2 linked regions of the Lacticaseibacillus paracasei subsp. paracasei genome follow. The protein of the gene in region 2 binds, or shares a complex with, the protein of the main gene of each other region. Links are inferred from orthologs where the notes say so. Each region holds a gene or a part of one and is shown on either strand. Other genes may lie near its edges.

Region 1 (7,824 bases), 240 kb from region 2 along the record:
TTTTTTAGCCTTATCAGTCGAGATAATGTCTACTTTAGCAGGCGCAGTCATCTTGCCATCAACCTCGACACCTGTTTTGAGCGGAGCCAAGGCAGGTCGATTCGGTACACCTTGAACCTTGGCTACATATTTTTTCTCAAGCGCGTAACGTGGATGCATCAAATGGTTGGCTAAATCGCCATCGTTTGTCATCACAAGTAAGCCGCTTGTATCGTAATCTAATCGGCCAACTGGATAAAGACGCTCAGTAATATCCTTAAAGTAATCGGTGACGACATCACGTCCCTTATTATCTTGAACAGCACTAATCACGCCGCGCGGTTTATAAAAGAGAAAGTAGCGCTTAGCCTCTTTGCCAATCGGCACGCCATCCACTTCGACTTCATCATGCGGACCAATCTTGATGCCCATTTCAGTTTCAATTTGGCCATTAACTTTGACATGGCCAGTTGCAATCAACGTTTCCGCATGTCGACGCGAAGCAATACCGGCATTTGCGATAATTTTTTGAAGCCGTTCAGTTTTGGTTGTCATGTTGTTGATTTTGCTCCATTTTCTTTTCGTCTATAGTAGCTTCCTCTTGATCATCATCGTGCCGAAATGCCGTAAACAAATCAACCTCACCTGTATCGGCAGGCGCATCAGCTAGCGGTGGTAAATCAGCAAGGCGGTTCAACCCAAAATAGTCAAGGAAAAACTGAGTTGTCGCATATAAAATTGGTCGACCAGGGGCTTCTTTTCGGCCTGCCTCTTTGATGAGTTGTCGCGCAGCCAAGGTAGTTAATGCACCTGAGCTTTGAACACCGCGAATTTCGTCAATTTCAATCCGGGTAATCGGTTGCTGGTACGCGATAATCGCGAGCACTTCTAACGCAGCCTGCGATAATCCCGCAGCTGGCGGCCCAGCAAAATATTTCTTGATTGCAGGTGCGTACGCTGGTTTGGTCAGTAAATAATACCGGTCCGCAAACTGCTGCAATTGCAGGCCACGCTGATCATCAGCAGCCAGCCGTTGTCGATACGCGTCTAATTGCTGTCGCATCGCGCTTTCGCTGATTTCTAAAATGCCGGCCAGCTCACCCAGCGTCACGCCGCTTTCGCCAGCTGTGTAAAGGATTGCTTCTAGTGCTGGCTCCATTAAGCAGCCTCCTTCAAGTTCACTGTGATTGGATCAAAAGGCGCCTCTTGTTCACAAATAACCTGATCATTTTTCATCAATTCAAGTAAAGCCAGAAAAGTCGTCACAACCTGCTCAACCGACTGAACCGACAGTAAATCAGCAAAGAGACATTGCCCGCCTTTTTGCAATGTCTGTAGCACTTCGCCGATTCGTTTTTCAACGGATACAGGTTCGGTTTCAATGTGGGCAATGGTTTGGCGAGTGGCTTGTTGTGCCTTCATCACACGCGCCATGGCCGCTTGTAAATCAACTAATTTCACCGAACCTGGCGCAAGTGGCACAGCCATTTTGGCGTCTGGCAATGTGGTTGGCTTGGCATAGGCTTGTGCGCGTTTAGCCTCGCGTGCTTTCAAATCCTTTGCCGCTTCTTGGTAGACTTGATAGGTCAATAATTGTGCCACTAAATCTGCTCGTGGATCTGGCGCCTCATCAGGAGCCATCGTTTCGGGTTCAGGTTGCGGCAACAAAAGGCGACTTTTCAAGACCATCAAATTAGCGGCCATGACAAAATAATCGCCGGCCACGTCCAGCGCCAGATCCTGCATTTGATGCAGGTAATCTAGGTATTGAGCGGTGATCTCAGCGATCGGAATGTCGTAAATGTCAACTTCATTCGTCCGAATCAAGTGCCAAAGCAAGTCTAACGGTCCGGAGAAGTCATTCAGCACGAGTGTCAGTGCCATGGTCATCCTCTTTTCGAAACTTGTTAAAGGCGGCGATTAGCGGTGCATGTTCAAGGGCACCCATCAATTTCTTGTTTGGGAAAAGTTCAGTCAGTTCAGTCAACGCGGCAAATGCCGTTGCTTGGTCACGAAAATTAGGTGAAAAGCTTAAATGCCGCACCAAAACAAAGTCAGCACTTAGTTCAATGCCAACGACACCAACAAAATCATTCTTATGTTTGTATAGATACAACGCATGGGAATCATCTTCGGTGTACATCTTGAGTTCTGTCTTTAAATGCCCGACATCTTTCAGATCCGGAATAAAAGACAACAATCCCATCGCGATCTTCTCATAGTCGTTTTTGTATTTAACCAGCATGTTTGCCTCCAAGAGATACTCTCGTAACACTCTATCATAGAAACGCGGCAGTAGCAAAGGGCAGAGCGTGAACGTATGTGTCAAGCTTTTCTCGGTTCTACGCTAATCAAGTTTAATTCTATTGTCCGATTTGGCTCCGCCAACGCTCTGCTTTCTATCTTAGTATTCGAGCTAGACTGCCCATGGCAATGCTGATGGCCACAATCTCTTAGTCATCAAACATATTCTTAGAAAGGAACACCCTGTCAAAATAGCTACCCGCGCGGATGCGTTTTATGATAGACCGCAACCAGATGTTGATTGCTTAAATGGGTGTAAATCTGGGTCGTGCTGATGTCGCTGTGGCCGAGTAGTTCTTGAACCACGCGCAGGTCAGCACCGTTTTCGAGCAACCTTGTCGCAAAGCTGTGACGAAGAGTATGCGGTGTGACATCTTTTTCAATGCCGATACTTGCAATATATGCTTTGAGGTTCTTCCAGATCCCTTGGCGAGTCATTGGGCCACCGTGAAAATTGACAAAAACGTTTTTAGGTTGTACTCGTTTGAGTAATTTGGGTCTGGCCTCTTGCAGATAGCGATCCACCCATTGTGTGGCTTGCGGACTAATGGGAACCAGTCGTTCTTTGTCTCCTTTACCAGTCACTTGAAGTAGATTCATTGCCAAATGCAATTGATCAAGACGTAAATCAACAACTTCTGAAACCCGTAACCCAGTGGCATACATCAACTCAAAAATAGCGCGATCACGTAATCCCAATGGCTTGTCGGTATCTGGTTTGGCCATCAAAGCATCGACTTCTTGACTCGACAACGTTGCTGGTAAATGTTGGGCACGTTTTGGGGTGTCAATCTTGGTCATTGGATCAGCTGAAATTGCCCCTTCACGCAATAAAAACCGATAAAACTTGCGTAAAGCAGAAATCATGCGGCTAACTGAAGCAGGTGCCTTGGTGGCATTCTGCTCCTTTAAAAAGGACTGGATGGTACCGAACTCCTCAGGAAATGTCCTTCTTTTTCGGGCCGCTAGCCAAGCCGAAAAAGTGATCAAATCCTGCTGATAGCTAGTTTGGGTGGCTTTTGCCAATCCGCGTTCAACATTTAGATAATGAATAAAATCCGCGATCAACCCATGCATGATGTTACTCCCGAGACGCCTTGGCTGCGGCCGTCAAAATCGTATACCCAGCTTCCTCTTTCACTAAGCCAGCCTTCAACAAATGGCCCAGTGCGCGCTTAAAGGCGCCTTTACTGATGCCAAAGGTTTGCTTAATCGCTTCAGGATCGCTCTTATCCGTATAAGCAATTTTTCCTGAAGGATCATGCTGCAAAACTGCCAAGATCATGCCAGCATCATCACCGATGGCCTGATAGGCACGTGGTTTTAGCGACAAATTCAGCTCGCCATTGGCACTAACCCCGATCACGCGAGCATGCAAAATTTGCCCAAGTCGCGGTTCAGCATCGCGCTCACTTGGATGGATAAAACCCAAATAAAAATCATCGGTCAAGACACGCGTTCCAGCCATCTTCAACCGATAAGCCGTGGCAGTAACATCAGCATTCATCTGCTCAGGCTTCGCGCGATTTGCAACCGCGTGGATGATACTTTCATCAGCCAGATTGCCCCACATCCGGTCTTTTTTGTCGACTGTTAAGGCAACCATTAATTGATCGCCTTTTTGCGGCCATAAACGGCTGATTTCAGGTAACTGGTCTTCACTAACCACAATATCTTTGTCTGGTAAGCCGATGTTCACAAATACCCCAAGATCCTTACGCACTTCGACTACTTTCGCAAAAGCGTAATGGTCGCGGCCAACTGTCGGAACTTTTGTGGTTAACCGAGCCTGCCCTTGCTTATTTTCATAGGCAAAACCCTCAACATCACTGCCAACTTCTGGAAGTTCAGCCAACTCACTGCGATCAATGGCCAAAGTGACGCCATCATGCTGAGCAAAGACTTCCGTGTCATTGTGATCCGTCACTTGTGCGGTGACAATACTGCCATTAAAATTCATTTATTTTTCTCCTTAAACCAGCGCCATAGTTGCCGGTCATTAATGTCCAGGAACAAGATTAAAAACGGTCAAGATAACATAGGTGAGGCCACTGGCGATCACCGGTCCAGCCGCAATGCCCTTTAAGAACACGACGCCAATAATTGTGCCAAAAACCAATGCCACAGTCATTTCCGGGCTCATTGCCAGCAGACCGACACCCTTTGCCGACAAAACAGCGACTAAAACGCCGCACCCGATCGCAATCCAGCCAGCCGGACTTTTAATGACATTAAGAAGCTCTTTAAAGCCGATCTCACCCGTTGCAATTGGCACCATGATAGCGGCTGAAATCACAGTCACGCCCCAATTGATCCCTTGCGTCTGAAGCAATTTCAAAAAGTTTTGAGTTTGCGGGATCAGCTTGAGAACCATCACAGCACTGACCCCAATTATCAGGCTTTTATTTTTGCCGACAATTGCAATTGCTAAAATACCTAGTAAAAAAAGCCAACTCTCCACAAGTGTTCCCTCCATCATGATGCTGACCAAACTGCCAGCGTTATCGCTTACGAGATTGCATACTGTTTCTTATTATAAGCCACTCGCACGCACCTGACGACCTCTGCTCATACATTTATCAGTAAGTTGCTCAAAACAGGCAACGCTACTGTTTTTTTGGAAGAAAAAAACTCCCAAATTTCCTTGAGAGTTTTTCCTAACCTTTAACAGGTCATTTTGAAGATTAAAGGGCGTTGGTAGCACCTTTGTAGATGATCCCACGACGGGAGTCAACAGTAATGATCTGGCCATCGGAGATGACGCTGGTAGCATTTTCAGCACCAACAACAACTGGGATACCCATAGCAATACCAACAACAGCTGCGTGACTGGTCAAGCCACCGGTTTCAACAACCAAGGCAGCTGCTTTTTCGATTGCTGGCAAATAATCTTTGTCAGTCGTCTTAACAACCAGAATGTCACCCTTTTGCATCTTAGCAGCAGCTTCTTGAGCATTGCTTGCGATGACTGCCTTACCAATCGTGGATTCGTCGCCGACACCTGAGCCTTGAACCAGCTTGGAGCCAATGAGTTGAACCTTCATCACGTTGGTTGTGCCAGATTCACCAACAGGAACACCGGCAGTGATCAAGATCAGATCGCCTTCCTTAGCAAAGCCAAGGTCTTGGGCCTTCTTGGTTGCCAAGTCGAACATAGCATCGGTGTTAGCAGGCTTTTCAGCAATGATTGGGTAAACGCCCCAGTTGACCATCAGGCCGCGTTGGGTCTTTTCGCTGAAGGTAATGGCAAGAATGTCAGCCTTCGGACGATACTTGGAAATCATGCGGGCAGTGTAGCCGGATTCGGTCGCAGCAACAATGGTCTTAACCCCTAAGTTGCGAGCCGTGTGTGCAACACTTTGGCCAACAGCTTCGGTGACGTTCTTGTTACTGTATTCCTTCAATGCGAAGGCATCCTGATCCATCATCGCTGCTTCGGTGTATTCGTCAATCCGAGCCATTGCAGCAACGGATTCAACCGGATAGTCACCATTAGCAGATTCGCCAGAAAGCATCGTTGCATCGGTGCCATCAAACACGGCATTGGCAACGTCGTTTACTTCGGCACGGGTAGGACGTGGGTTTTCTTGCATGGAATCCAACATTTGTGTAGCCGTGATAACCGGCTTACCCAAAGAGTTGCACTTCTTGATCAAGCGCTTTTGAACGATCGGAACATGTTCAAATGGAATTTCAACACCCATGTCGCCACGAGCAACCATTAAGCCATCGGAAACCTTCAAGATGTCATCAATGTTGTCGATGCCTTCTTGTGATTCGATCTTAGGGAAGATCTGAACATTAAGTGCGTTCTTTTCTTCAAGGAGTTCACGAATGTCTAAAACGTCTTGAGGCTTACGAACAAAGGAAGCAGCAATGAAGTTGATCCCGTTGTCCAAGCCGAAACGAATGTCATCGGAGTCTTTTTCCGTAATCCCAGGCAAGTTGATGGCAACACCAGGAGCGTTGACACCCTTCTTACCACCAAGGACACCGTCGTTTTGAACAACGGTAACGAGTTCACGGTTCTTTTCGTCCTTTTCGGTGATCTTCATGTCAATCAAGCCATCATCAAACAAAACATGGCCGCCAACGTGAGTGTCATCATAAAGGCCAGGATAGGTAACAGCAACTTTTTCCTTGGTGCCTTTCAGACTTGCATCCATGGAGATGCGAACTTTGTCACCGGTGTGAAAATCGATCTTACCATTCGGGGTATCTTCAAGAGTTGTCCGAATTTCGGCACCCTTCGTATCCAGCATGATACCAACGGTCTTACCCGTGATCTTTTCAGCTTCGTGAACCATGTTCATCCGTGCCAAATGCTCTTCATGATCACCATGTGAGAAATTGAAACGGAAAACGTTGGCACCCGCTTCAATCAACTTAACGATGATATCAGTGGTGTTACTTGCAGGTCCAAGCGTGCTGACGATCTTGGTTTTTTTCATAAGTGAAATCGCTCCTTGAAATTATTTAAACAGACGTTAATGTCGTTTGTTTACGAGATTAAAATGTTAACTCTTCCGCTAAGGTGTAGAGCGAAAGTTCTGCGTGATGCTTGGCATCAAACAAGGTCCGAACATCATGTGCCGTGATCTTGTTGTTTTCAATGCCGACAGCCAAAGCGCCTTTGCCTTGCAACAAAAGTTCAACCGCGTATGAACCCATTTGTGAAGCCAAAACGCGATCACGTGCGGACGGTGCACCGCCACGAACAATGTGTCCCAGAACTGTCGAACGTAATTGGAAATCGCCATGTGCGGCTAATTCCTTGGCAAATTGATCAGCGTGCATCACGCCTTCTGCCAAAAGAATGACCGCATGCTTTTGACCACGTTCACGAGAACTTTGCAACTTCGACGCAATTTTCTTAACGTCAAAGTCGTGTTCTGGAATGATGACATCCTCGGCACCACCGGCGACGCCCGACCAAAGGGCAATGTCCCCAGCTTCACGACCCATGACTTCAATGACAAAGGTTCGTTCATGTGAAGCCGCGGTATCGCGAAGACGGTCAACAGCTTCCACAACTGTATTAACGGCAGTGTCAAAGCCAATCGTGAAGTCCGTGTAAGGAATATCGTTGTCGATCGTTCCTGGCAGGCCAATGGTGTTGAAACCGTGACGCGTCAAAGCTAGTGCACCGTGATAAGAGCCGTCTCCGCCGATGACGACCAACGCCTCGATGCCAAACTTGTTTAATTGTTCGACCCCGCGCAACTGGCCTTCTTCTTGCGCAAATTGTGGATAACGTGCGGAATATAACATGGTCCCGCCGCGTTGAATCTTATCACCGACAGTTGATTCATTCATTTTGAAAATGTCGCCGGCAACTAACCCAGCAAATCCATAATTGATGCCATATACTTCAAGGCCTTCGTGCATCGCCTTGCGAGCAACAGCGCGGACCGCGGCGTTCATGCCAGGCGCATCCCCGCCACTGGTCAAAATACCAATGCGTTTCATTATTTCACCTCATGCATATTCTTTTGCGATTTGTCCCATCACAAATACTCATTGAGTTTACCACTTTTCAGA
Region 2 (9,067 bases):
TTGGCAGTCGCCAACCCTTGGCGAACAATTTCGACCGGATCAACGTCGGTTCCCATTTCGAAAACTGGCACGTTGAGCTGTTTGCCGATAGTCTGCAACTGATCAATCGCTGCTGGCCGGTAAACGTCAGCAGCGATCAATAATGGCCGCGCACTGTCATTGTCCATCAGATACTTGGACAACTTACCGACAGTTGTGGTTTTTCCGGCCCCTTGCAAACCAGCCATCATGATGACAGTCGGAATATGTGGTGCCTTGTTCAGTGGCACTGCCGCCTCGCCCATCGTCTTGACCAACTCGTCATTGACGATTTTAATGATCTGCTGTGATGGGGTTAAACTTTCAAGCACTTCAGCGCCAAGCGCCTTGGTGCGGACGTTTTTAATAAATGTTTTGACAACATCAAAATTGACGTCGGCTTCCAACAAAGCCAAGCGAATTTCGCGCATTGCATCGCGAATATCACTTTCACTGACCTTACCCTTACGCCGCAGTCCGCTGAAAGCCTTCTGCAGTCGTTCTGATAATCCTTCAAATGCCATAATTTCCCCCTGCTATTTCGCGGTTTGATCCGCGACTCGTTCTAATAAGGTACTTAATGCCTTGTCGTCTGGATAATGTGTACGCGCATAACTCACTAACGTATCTACAGCTTCATTTTGCGCTTGATAGTTGGCGAAAAGATGCAACTTCTTTTCATATTCTTCCAAGCTGGCCTCAGTGCGTCGAATATTGTCATACACGGCCTGACGCGAGACATTAAACTCGGTTGCAATCTCGCCGAGTGAGTAATCATCACCGTAATATAATGCCAGATAGGCGTGCTGTTTGTCCGTCAATAACGGCCCGTAAAACTCAAACAGCGAGTTCATGCGATAATTTTTTTCGATTTCCATCATGTCATTCCTTTAATCCCATGATTGCCGGCAACTCAGTTTCCCCGGCCGCTTGAACATGGTCCTTGTATAAGGATACCGGTATCGCTGAAAATGGTCAATTACTTAAAAAATTAGGTTGATGGCCACGGAGCTAAATGCTAGCGTAGAAAGTCAGCTTCGACTATCGGTGGATAACAGCCAAGAAATAGGGTCGGAGAAAAGATCGCTTTCTTGCAATTGCTTCAAAAACACATTTGCATCCGTAGAAACCTGCACATAAGGACCTTGAACGAGGTTGGCACATCGTTTTCAGACAGGAAAAGGCTTCCATAAAATATTGTTTGTTTTAGTCTTCTCGTGGAGTATTTACTGCAATTTTTAAAGACTGTGGTGCCAAGGCGGAGCAATCGTAGGCCAGATGGGGCACAGCCGTGCAAACAACACAGCGACCGGGCTTTGGAGCTGATGTTATTAGGCGACTTCGAGACCGGGCTTTGGGCTCGAAGCGCCGCCTCCGCTCTAGCTTCGCGTCGCCACCCCATCTGGCCGGAGATTGCGGAGTTTGGCACGGCAAGAAGGTTTTAGCCTAGCCCTTCCTACGATTGTTCGGAATTTAATGACTCACAAGTCCTACGAGGAAAATTATGGTTCATCCTCTCGGAGGTTCCGAAACGCGCGAACAGGCGCAGAAACCTGCACATAAGGACCTTGAAGCTAAATGGCCAAAACCCAGCCATTTAGCTTCAAGGCCACTTATGCTCCGGTTTCTAACCGCGCCTGTTCGCGCTCTTCCAGTTTCCCCTAGTTTCGTGGTACACTGAACATGTGAAAAATTGGAGGGAAGAATATGGTCTCAACCTTTATTTACTGGGCCGTGTTTGCCGCTCTCGCTGCTTGGGGACTGTGGAGTTTGGTCTTCTCATGTGTTTACCTGAGCAACCATGAAAACGGCAATTTGTGGTTCTTTGCTATCATTAATGCGATTCTTGGCCTTCTAGGCTGGTTATTCGCTTGGATCATGAGTAATACGGCATGGCAACAATACTGGTTTGCAAGTAAGGTGCAGCCATCTGCATGGTTCACCTACCTGCTCATCGGTTACCTTGTCTTGATTGTCCTACAGGTCATCCTTGGCCGGGAGAAGAAAGTGCAAGCAGCTTAATGTCATAAAAAAAGCGTCGTACTGGTTTTTCGCCAGCACGGCGCTTTTTCGTTATTCTTCATTTTAATTAAGCTTCGACCTGAATCAAACCCTTAAATAGTCCGGCCACAAATTTGGTTGGATCAAAAGCTTGTAAGTCGTCCATCTTTTCACCAAGGCCGACAAGTTTGACCGGTACATGCAGTTCATTGCGGATTGCCAACACAATTCCGCCTTTCCCTGAACCGTCAAGTTTTGTCAAAACAATTCCAGTGATTTTAGTTGTTTGATTAAACTCCTTAGCCTGATTAAGTGCATTTTGACCGGTTGTCGCATCCAGAACCAGCAAGACTTCCTGGGGTGCATCCGGCAATTCGCGGACAATGACCCGCTTGATTTTGTTAAGCTCATTCATCAAGTTGACCTTATTTTGCAATCGGCCAGCTGTATCAACAAGCACAACATCAAATTGCTCATCCTTGGCGCGTTTGACACCATCAAAAACCACCGCGGCCGGATCGCCGCCTTCTTTCGTGGCAACGACAGGTACATCAACCCGGCGACCCCATTCCTGCAATTGCTGGATGGCGCCAGCACGGAATGTATCGGCAGCAACTAGCAGAACCCGCTTACCTTCTTCCTTTAGCTGGTGGGCAAGCTTGCCGACCGTTGTTGTCTTACCAGCACCGTTGACGCCGACAAACAGGAACACACTTGGCCCTGATTCAGCAAAATGTAGGGCATTGTCTTCATCCTTACCAGCATCGCCATACATATCCACCAGCTTCTCCACAATCACACGGGAAACGGCCTTAGGGTCTTTGGCATTTTTAAGCTTAACTTCTTCACGCAGGTCGTCACTAAGCTTAACTGCCGTTTCAAAGCCGACATCAGACTCAATCAGCATCTCTTCAAGATTGTCAAAAAAGTCTTCGTCGACACTACGAAAATTAGCAAACAGTGCATTGAGTTTTTCACCAAAACTGCTGCGGCTTTTTTCTAGGCCCTCATCATATTTATTTTCTTCAGGCGTTTCCGGTTCATCACCGGTAAACGCCTTTTTGATCGCATCAAAAAGTCCCATTAATTGATCGCTTCTTTCTGTGATTGATCCAGACTAACAGCCATAATTCGGCTAACACCTGATTCTTGCATCGTGACACCATACAATACATTCGCCGCAACCATCGTGCCATGCCGGTGAGTGATGACAATAAATTGTGTGGCGCTAGCATAATGCCGTAAGAATTCACCAAATCGATTGACATTAACATCATCTAACGAAGCTTCAACTTCATCGAGGATGGAGAATGGTACCGGACGCACTTTTAAAATTGCAAATAACAGAACAATCGCCGTTAGCGCCCGTTCGCCACCGGATAGAAGGGAAAGCCGAGTCAGTTTTTTGCCAGGCGGCTGAGCGGAAATCTCGATCCCTGTTGCGAGCAAATCATCCGGATTCGTAAGGCTCAAATGTGCATGACCGCCACCAAACATTTGCGGGAAAATTGCTTCAAAAGCACTATTGGTCTGATCAAACATATCCTTAAATCTTGTTTTGACCGTTTCATCCAATTCGTGCATCGTTTCTTCTAACTGCTGCTTAGCCTCTAGAAGATCATCTTGCTGCTTGGTGAGAAATTCGTAGCGTTCATTGACTTCCTTAAACTGATCAATTGCGTTGAGGTTCACCGGTCCCAACTCATCAATGCCACGCTTTAAAAGCTTGAGTTTACTTTTCAATTCAGGAATTGGCGCGTGATCGGCTGTCACTGCTTCCTTAGCGGCCTCGTAAGTCAACTGATAATCCTCGGCTAAAGTATTCAACCGAGCATCCAAACCTAGTTTAACTCGATTCAAAGCAACCGCTTGCTGCTCAGAAGTTGCCATAGCTTGGTGTTGCTGCTCATAAGTGGTCGTAATACGCGCCGATATTTGACTCAGCTTACCACGATTTTCCGCCTTTTGTTGTGTTAATTTGGTTTGATCCGCCTTGAGCTGCTTTAATTCAGTTTGCAAATTCGCGATCGTAGCGGTACGACTGGCCTTTTTTGCAGCAGTTTCTTCGGCCGTCGCAGTAATGTGCTCAATTCGTTGTTGCAAATCGGTCGCTTGGGCTTGCGCATCGCGTGCTTGCGTCTGCCATTGCCGTTGCTGGTCATTCAAGGTCTGCAAATCATTGGTTGTGACTGCTAGCTTGGTCTTCAACGCATTAACCGTTGCTGCATGCTGGGTGCTGGATGCCGTTGCCGCCGCAACAGCCGCCTTAGCATTTTCAATAGTTGCTTGTGCTTCAGCAATATCTTGAACCAATTTTTTACCTTGGTGCTGCAACTCAGTTAATTTGGCACTAAGATCTGCTTGCGCCGTATCTGCTTGTTGCGCCGCTGCCAGCTGACGTTGCGCCTGACGCAAGGTTTCCGCTTGGGCTGTGTGCTGACTCGTAATTGTTGTCAACTTTGCGGTTAATGCCTGTGCCTGTTGGGAAGCCGTTTGCCAAGCTGCCTGGGCCACGTTTTCTTTTTTCGTCAAAGCAGTCAGATCAGCTTGCTTTGCCTTTAATGTTTCAACAAGCGTTTGCAGTTGGACCTTTAAATGCCGGGCCTCTTGACTGCGAGCAAGCGGCGATGCTTGGCGTCCCTGCTTGACTTGGCCCCCAGTCAACGAACCCCCCGGATTTAAAATGTCGCCAGCTGTTGTGACAATTCGATAACGATGGTGGGTGGTATTGGCAATCGCGATGGCATGTGGCAAGGTATCCACCATCAAAACGCTGCCGAGTAAGTTCGCCATGACGTGTGCCAAATCTGCAGGATATTGGGCTAATTGCAACCCAGTGCCTAAAAAGCCTTCAGCACCTTCAACCAACTGTAGAACCGCACTGGGCAGCTCTCTTGGCCGCATAACGGCAGCCGGCAGGAAAGTCGCCCTACCTGCTCGTTGTTGCTTGAGCAGGCTAATGGCGCGTTGTGCAGCCGCTTCGTCACGGGTCACAATGGCCTGTAAGTTGCTACCCAAGGCTAAGTCAAACGCCTGTTGATAGGCAGTTGGAACCTCAAGTAATTCTGCGACCGCACCAATCACTCCGGGAAGTTGATCCTTATGCTTTAAAACCACCCGAACCCCATTGTAAAAGCCAGCATAATCATCATTCAATTCGGATAACGTTTCATATCGCGCCCGACTGCGCTGATAGGTGGCCAGTTCGTCTTGATAAGCTTGCTGTTGGGCCGCCCGTTGTTGCTGCAATAGATCACGATCAGTTTTGGCCTGCTCAACGGCTGTTTGCTGTTCATCAACCTCTGCTTGCAACTGTTGCTGCTGCGTCAATAATGCAGTGACCTTGGCTTCCTGATCCTGTGCATGTTTACTCAGTTCGTAAATCCGACGATCATGCGCAGCATTTTGGCTGGCGGCTAACTGTTGATCTTTTTGTAAAGCAGCCTGAGCATTTTTGTTATCGGCCTGTGATTTTAACAGATCAATATAATGATTCTGGGCTACTTCCACTTGTTGATTCAGTTTGGCTGGATCCTGGTTTGCCTGTTTCTGCTGAGCCAATTCTTGCTTAATTGCTTGCTCTTTTTCGGCGGCAGCAGTTGTTTTTGTCTTAAGTTCCTTCAATCGCTGATTTGCTTCTGTTAACGCTTGTTGAGCACGCGCCAGTCGTTCCTTTAAATCGGCCAACGTGGTTTCAGCATTAGCAGAACGTTCACTAGATAGGTTGGCTTCTCCGCTAAGATTCTCAAGCTTCATCGACCGGCTCAAGACCTGGTCATTCAACTGATTAAGCTGGTTCTCAAACTGTCGATCTACGGCACTTAACCGCTCCGACTGATCTTCCAAATCTTTAACCTTCGCCGTCAAAGCGGCGATGGTTTCCTTGGTGACCTTAGCCTCACCTTGGGTTTTCTCCTGTTCAGTCGCTAGTTGTTCGATCTCTAAGGCTAATAAGGTTTGATGAATCTGATGATACTCGCCGGATTGTTGTTGATAGTCCTTAGCCAACGAAGCCTGCTCACGTAATGGTTCCACCTGATGCTTCAATTCCACGATAATATCGTTGATCCGCGCCAGATTATCATCGTTATTGGCGAGTTCTCGTTCTGCCTTGGTTTTCTGTTGTTTATATTTATAAACGCCAGCGGCTTCTTCAATAATGCCCCGGCGTTCTTCTGGTTTACTATTAAATATGGCTTCAACCCGCCCTTGGGAAATGAACGAAAAGCTTTCACGCCCTAAGCCGGAATCCATGAACAAATCCACGATATCTTTCAGCCGAACATCTTGACCATTTAATAAAAATTCAGATGTCCCATCTCGATAAAGTCGCCGAGTGACAGAAACTTCATCAGGTTGATTTTTCAGATAACCATCATGATTATCAAAAGTCATCGTGACAGATGCACGATTAAGCGCTGGTCGCGTATCAGTGCCTGCAAAAATCACATCGCCCATCCGTTCGCCGCGCAAGCTTTTAGCACTTTGTTCGCCTAAGGCCCAGCGGATGGCCTCAGTGATATTACTTTTGCCACTGCCATTAGGTCCGACAATCCCAGTTAAACCCGACACAAAATCAATCTCAGTTTTGTCTGCAAATGATTTGAAGCCATTAATGATTAAACGCTTTAATTGCATGATGACCCCAATTCTACTTACCGCTTCAAGCTGGCTAATGCAGCTTTTGCAGCAGCTTGCTCAGCCGCTTTCTTATTCTTGCCAAAACCGGTACCCAAAACCCGGCCATCGACTTCGACATCAACGTGGAACTGCCGCTCATGGGCTGGTCCCTGCTCATCTAATAAGTGATAAACAATCGCCACATCACCATTTTGCTGCAAAACTTCCTGTAAAGCCGTTTTGTGGTCTTGATCGGCTGAAAACTCACCCGCGTCAATTTTCGGGAAAATAATCTGCTGAGCAAACCGAATGTTGGCATCGCGTCCTTGATCAAGGTATAAGGCGCCATTGAAGGCCTCAAATAAATCTTCTAGCAACGTTAAGCGTTTCCGCGCCCCAGCTTTTTCCTCACCTTTGCCAAGTTTAATATACCGGTCAAAGTGCGCTTCTTTTGAAAAAGCCGAGAAGGCCGCTGTCTGAACAGCCGCTGCCCGAATTCGGGTGAGATCGCCTTCGGGTTTGTCGGGAAACTTGCGATACAAATAATCTGAAACTGTCAATTCCAAGACAGCATCGCCTAAAAATTCCAATCGTTCATTGTCTTTTAAACCTAATTCTTTATGTTCATTCACATATGAGGAATGCGTAAACGCCTCATCCAATAGACTGAGGTCATGAAATTCGATCCCATAACGTTGACGCAATTCACTCACAAACTCTGAGGCAACCATTAAAAATCCTCCTCGAAAATGCACGCATGAGCTCGTGAACGGCTTGGGTCATAAGTTTAGAAGTACCTATCAGAGGCTGGCTATCACTTCTAAGCAGCTGACACGCCATTGCTAAACCGGACGCATTCACGCGCTCTTTTTTTATTACCTTCTAATTATACAAGAGCGCACAAAAAAAGACACCTGCGATTGCAGGTGCCCTGTAAGATCTAACTTTTACTTAGAAGCACGGCTGCTGCTTGTAACAGTCATCTTAGCCCAATTCAAGTTAGCGGTTGATGCATAGTCAACACTCGCGTTCTTGACGCGCTTGTTAACCGGATAGATTTCTTGACGGTACAGAGTCGGGATGACAAATGCTTCGTCATTCGCATACTTCTGCCAATCTTTCAAAGCCTTGGCACGATAGCTAGCACTTAATGCCTTCTGGCCATCAATGTCGTTCAACAATTCGGTGTTCTTTGCGGAAACAAACCGACTGTAGTTGAATGGTGCTTTTTGAGAGTACAGATCCATTGGTGAAGGATCCGAAGAAAGACTCCAAGCCGCTGCGTAAACATCAACGTCCTTGTCATCCTTTTGAACTTTGTCGTAGAAAGAGTTAAATTCGATCGGACGACCTGTTGTCAACTTGACGCGCAGACCAATCTTCTTCCATTGCTGGATGTAGTTTTGTGCCATTGGTTGAGCGGTTGAGCCACCAGCCATAGTTGCAAAGTTGATTGTCAACTTCTTGCCATCAGGATCGGTTCGATAACCATCCTTGCCCTTCTTATAACCTGCCTTATCAAGCAAACTGTTGGCCTTCTTGATATTCAAGTTATAACCATCAATATCGGCATGAACATCTTTACCAAAGACTGGCGGAATCAAGGTTGTTGCGCGAGAACGCGTGCCGTTATAGAACTTAGCAGCCACTTGATCGTTGTTCATTGCGTAACCCATTGCCTGACGCAAACTCTTGTTAGCCATCTTAGCCTTAGGATTATAGATGTTTTCGCTCTTGCTATGGTCCCATTTACCTAACTTAAAGCCAATATAGTTATAGGCCAAGCTCTGTCGTCCAAGATTGTCATAACCGCCGATACTCTTCCAATCATTGTAGCTATCAGCTGGCATGTTATAAACAACATCGTACTTATGATTCTTCAATGCTGATGTAATAGAGGCAGTTGAAACATTTTCAAAAGTGATCTTGTCCAATGTTGGCTTGCCTTTCCAATAGTACTGGTTAGGCGTATATTCAATACTTTGACCGGCAACAATCTTGCTCATCTTATAAGGACCAAAGAAGAGCGGCTGTTTACGAACTTTGTCGCTTGACTCTAGCTTGTCAAAAGCAACGTCATGTAGATAGTGATATGGAGCCGCGTTTTCAAGGAAATAGCCGTTCCCTGAAGTACCAAACGAAGGCTTCATCTGCTTGAAGTGAATGACCATTGTATCGCCATTATCACCCTTGGGCATGGTCAATCCAGAAATTGAATCAGCTTTACCATCATGGTATTCGGTCAAGCCTTCGATGTTCTGAAGGGATTCAGTAATACCGTTGGCTCTTAGTAGCTTTGTTAGCCATGATTTCATACGCATAAACCAAATCACGGGCAACGACTGGTTGACCATCAGACCATTTAACATTTGGTTTCACAGTCACGGTAATCGTCTTGGCACTATTGTCCTGCTTCAAGGTCGCAGCT

What was found.
Region 1: the proteins of smc (region 2) and LBPC_RS06755 are in contact, whole or in part, in a crystal structure (PDB 3ZGX), measured with the Bacillus subtilis proteins. The link is inferred for Lacticaseibacillus paracasei subsp. paracasei from one-to-one orthologs.

The regions. Positions count from the first base shown.
Region 1 is NZ_AP012541.1:1,362,101-1,369,924, reverse strand. Bases 1-2,829 are described here. They hold LBPC_RS06755 (segregation and condensation protein A), read right to left. Parts: upstream 1,864-2,829; coding sequence 1,138-1,863; downstream 1-1,137. Other genes in these bases: xerD (site-specific tyrosine recombinase XerD), read right to left, coding at 2,479-2,829; LBPC_RS06750 (hypothetical protein), read right to left, coding at 1,838-2,224; scpB (SMC-Scp complex subunit ScpB), read right to left, coding at 518-1,138; LBPC_RS06765 (pseudouridine synthase), read right to left, coding at 1-534. Also shown: more of xerD, read right to left, coding at 2,830-3,360; LBPC_RS06740 (CvfB family protein), read right to left, coding at 3,365-4,243; LBPC_RS06735 (DUF441 domain-containing protein), read right to left, coding at 4,283-4,744; pyk (pyruvate kinase), read right to left, coding at 4,968-6,734; pfkA (6-phosphofructokinase), read right to left, coding at 6,793-7,752. UniProt on the Bacillus subtilis protein: Participates in chromosomal partition during cell division. May act via the formation of a condensin-like complex containing Smc and ScpB that pull DNA away from mid-cell into both cell halves.
Region 2 is NZ_AP012541.1:1,608,981-1,618,047, forward strand. Bases 2,903-6,974 are described here. They hold smc (chromosome segregation protein SMC), read right to left. Parts: upstream 6,658-6,974; coding sequence 3,103-6,657; downstream 2,903-3,102. Other genes in these bases: ftsY (signal recognition particle-docking protein FtsY), read right to left, coding at 2,903-3,103; rnc (ribonuclease III), read right to left, coding at 6,675-6,974. Outside these bases: ffh (signal recognition particle protein), read right to left, coding at 1-542; LBPC_RS07905 (putative DNA-binding protein), read right to left, coding at 555-896; LBPC_RS17265 (hypothetical protein), read left to right, coding at 1,269-1,463; LBPC_RS07910 (hypothetical protein), read left to right, coding at 1,726-2,040; more of ftsY, read right to left, coding at 2,108-2,902; more of rnc, read right to left, coding at 6,975-7,370. UniProt on the Bacillus subtilis protein: Required for chromosome condensation and partitioning.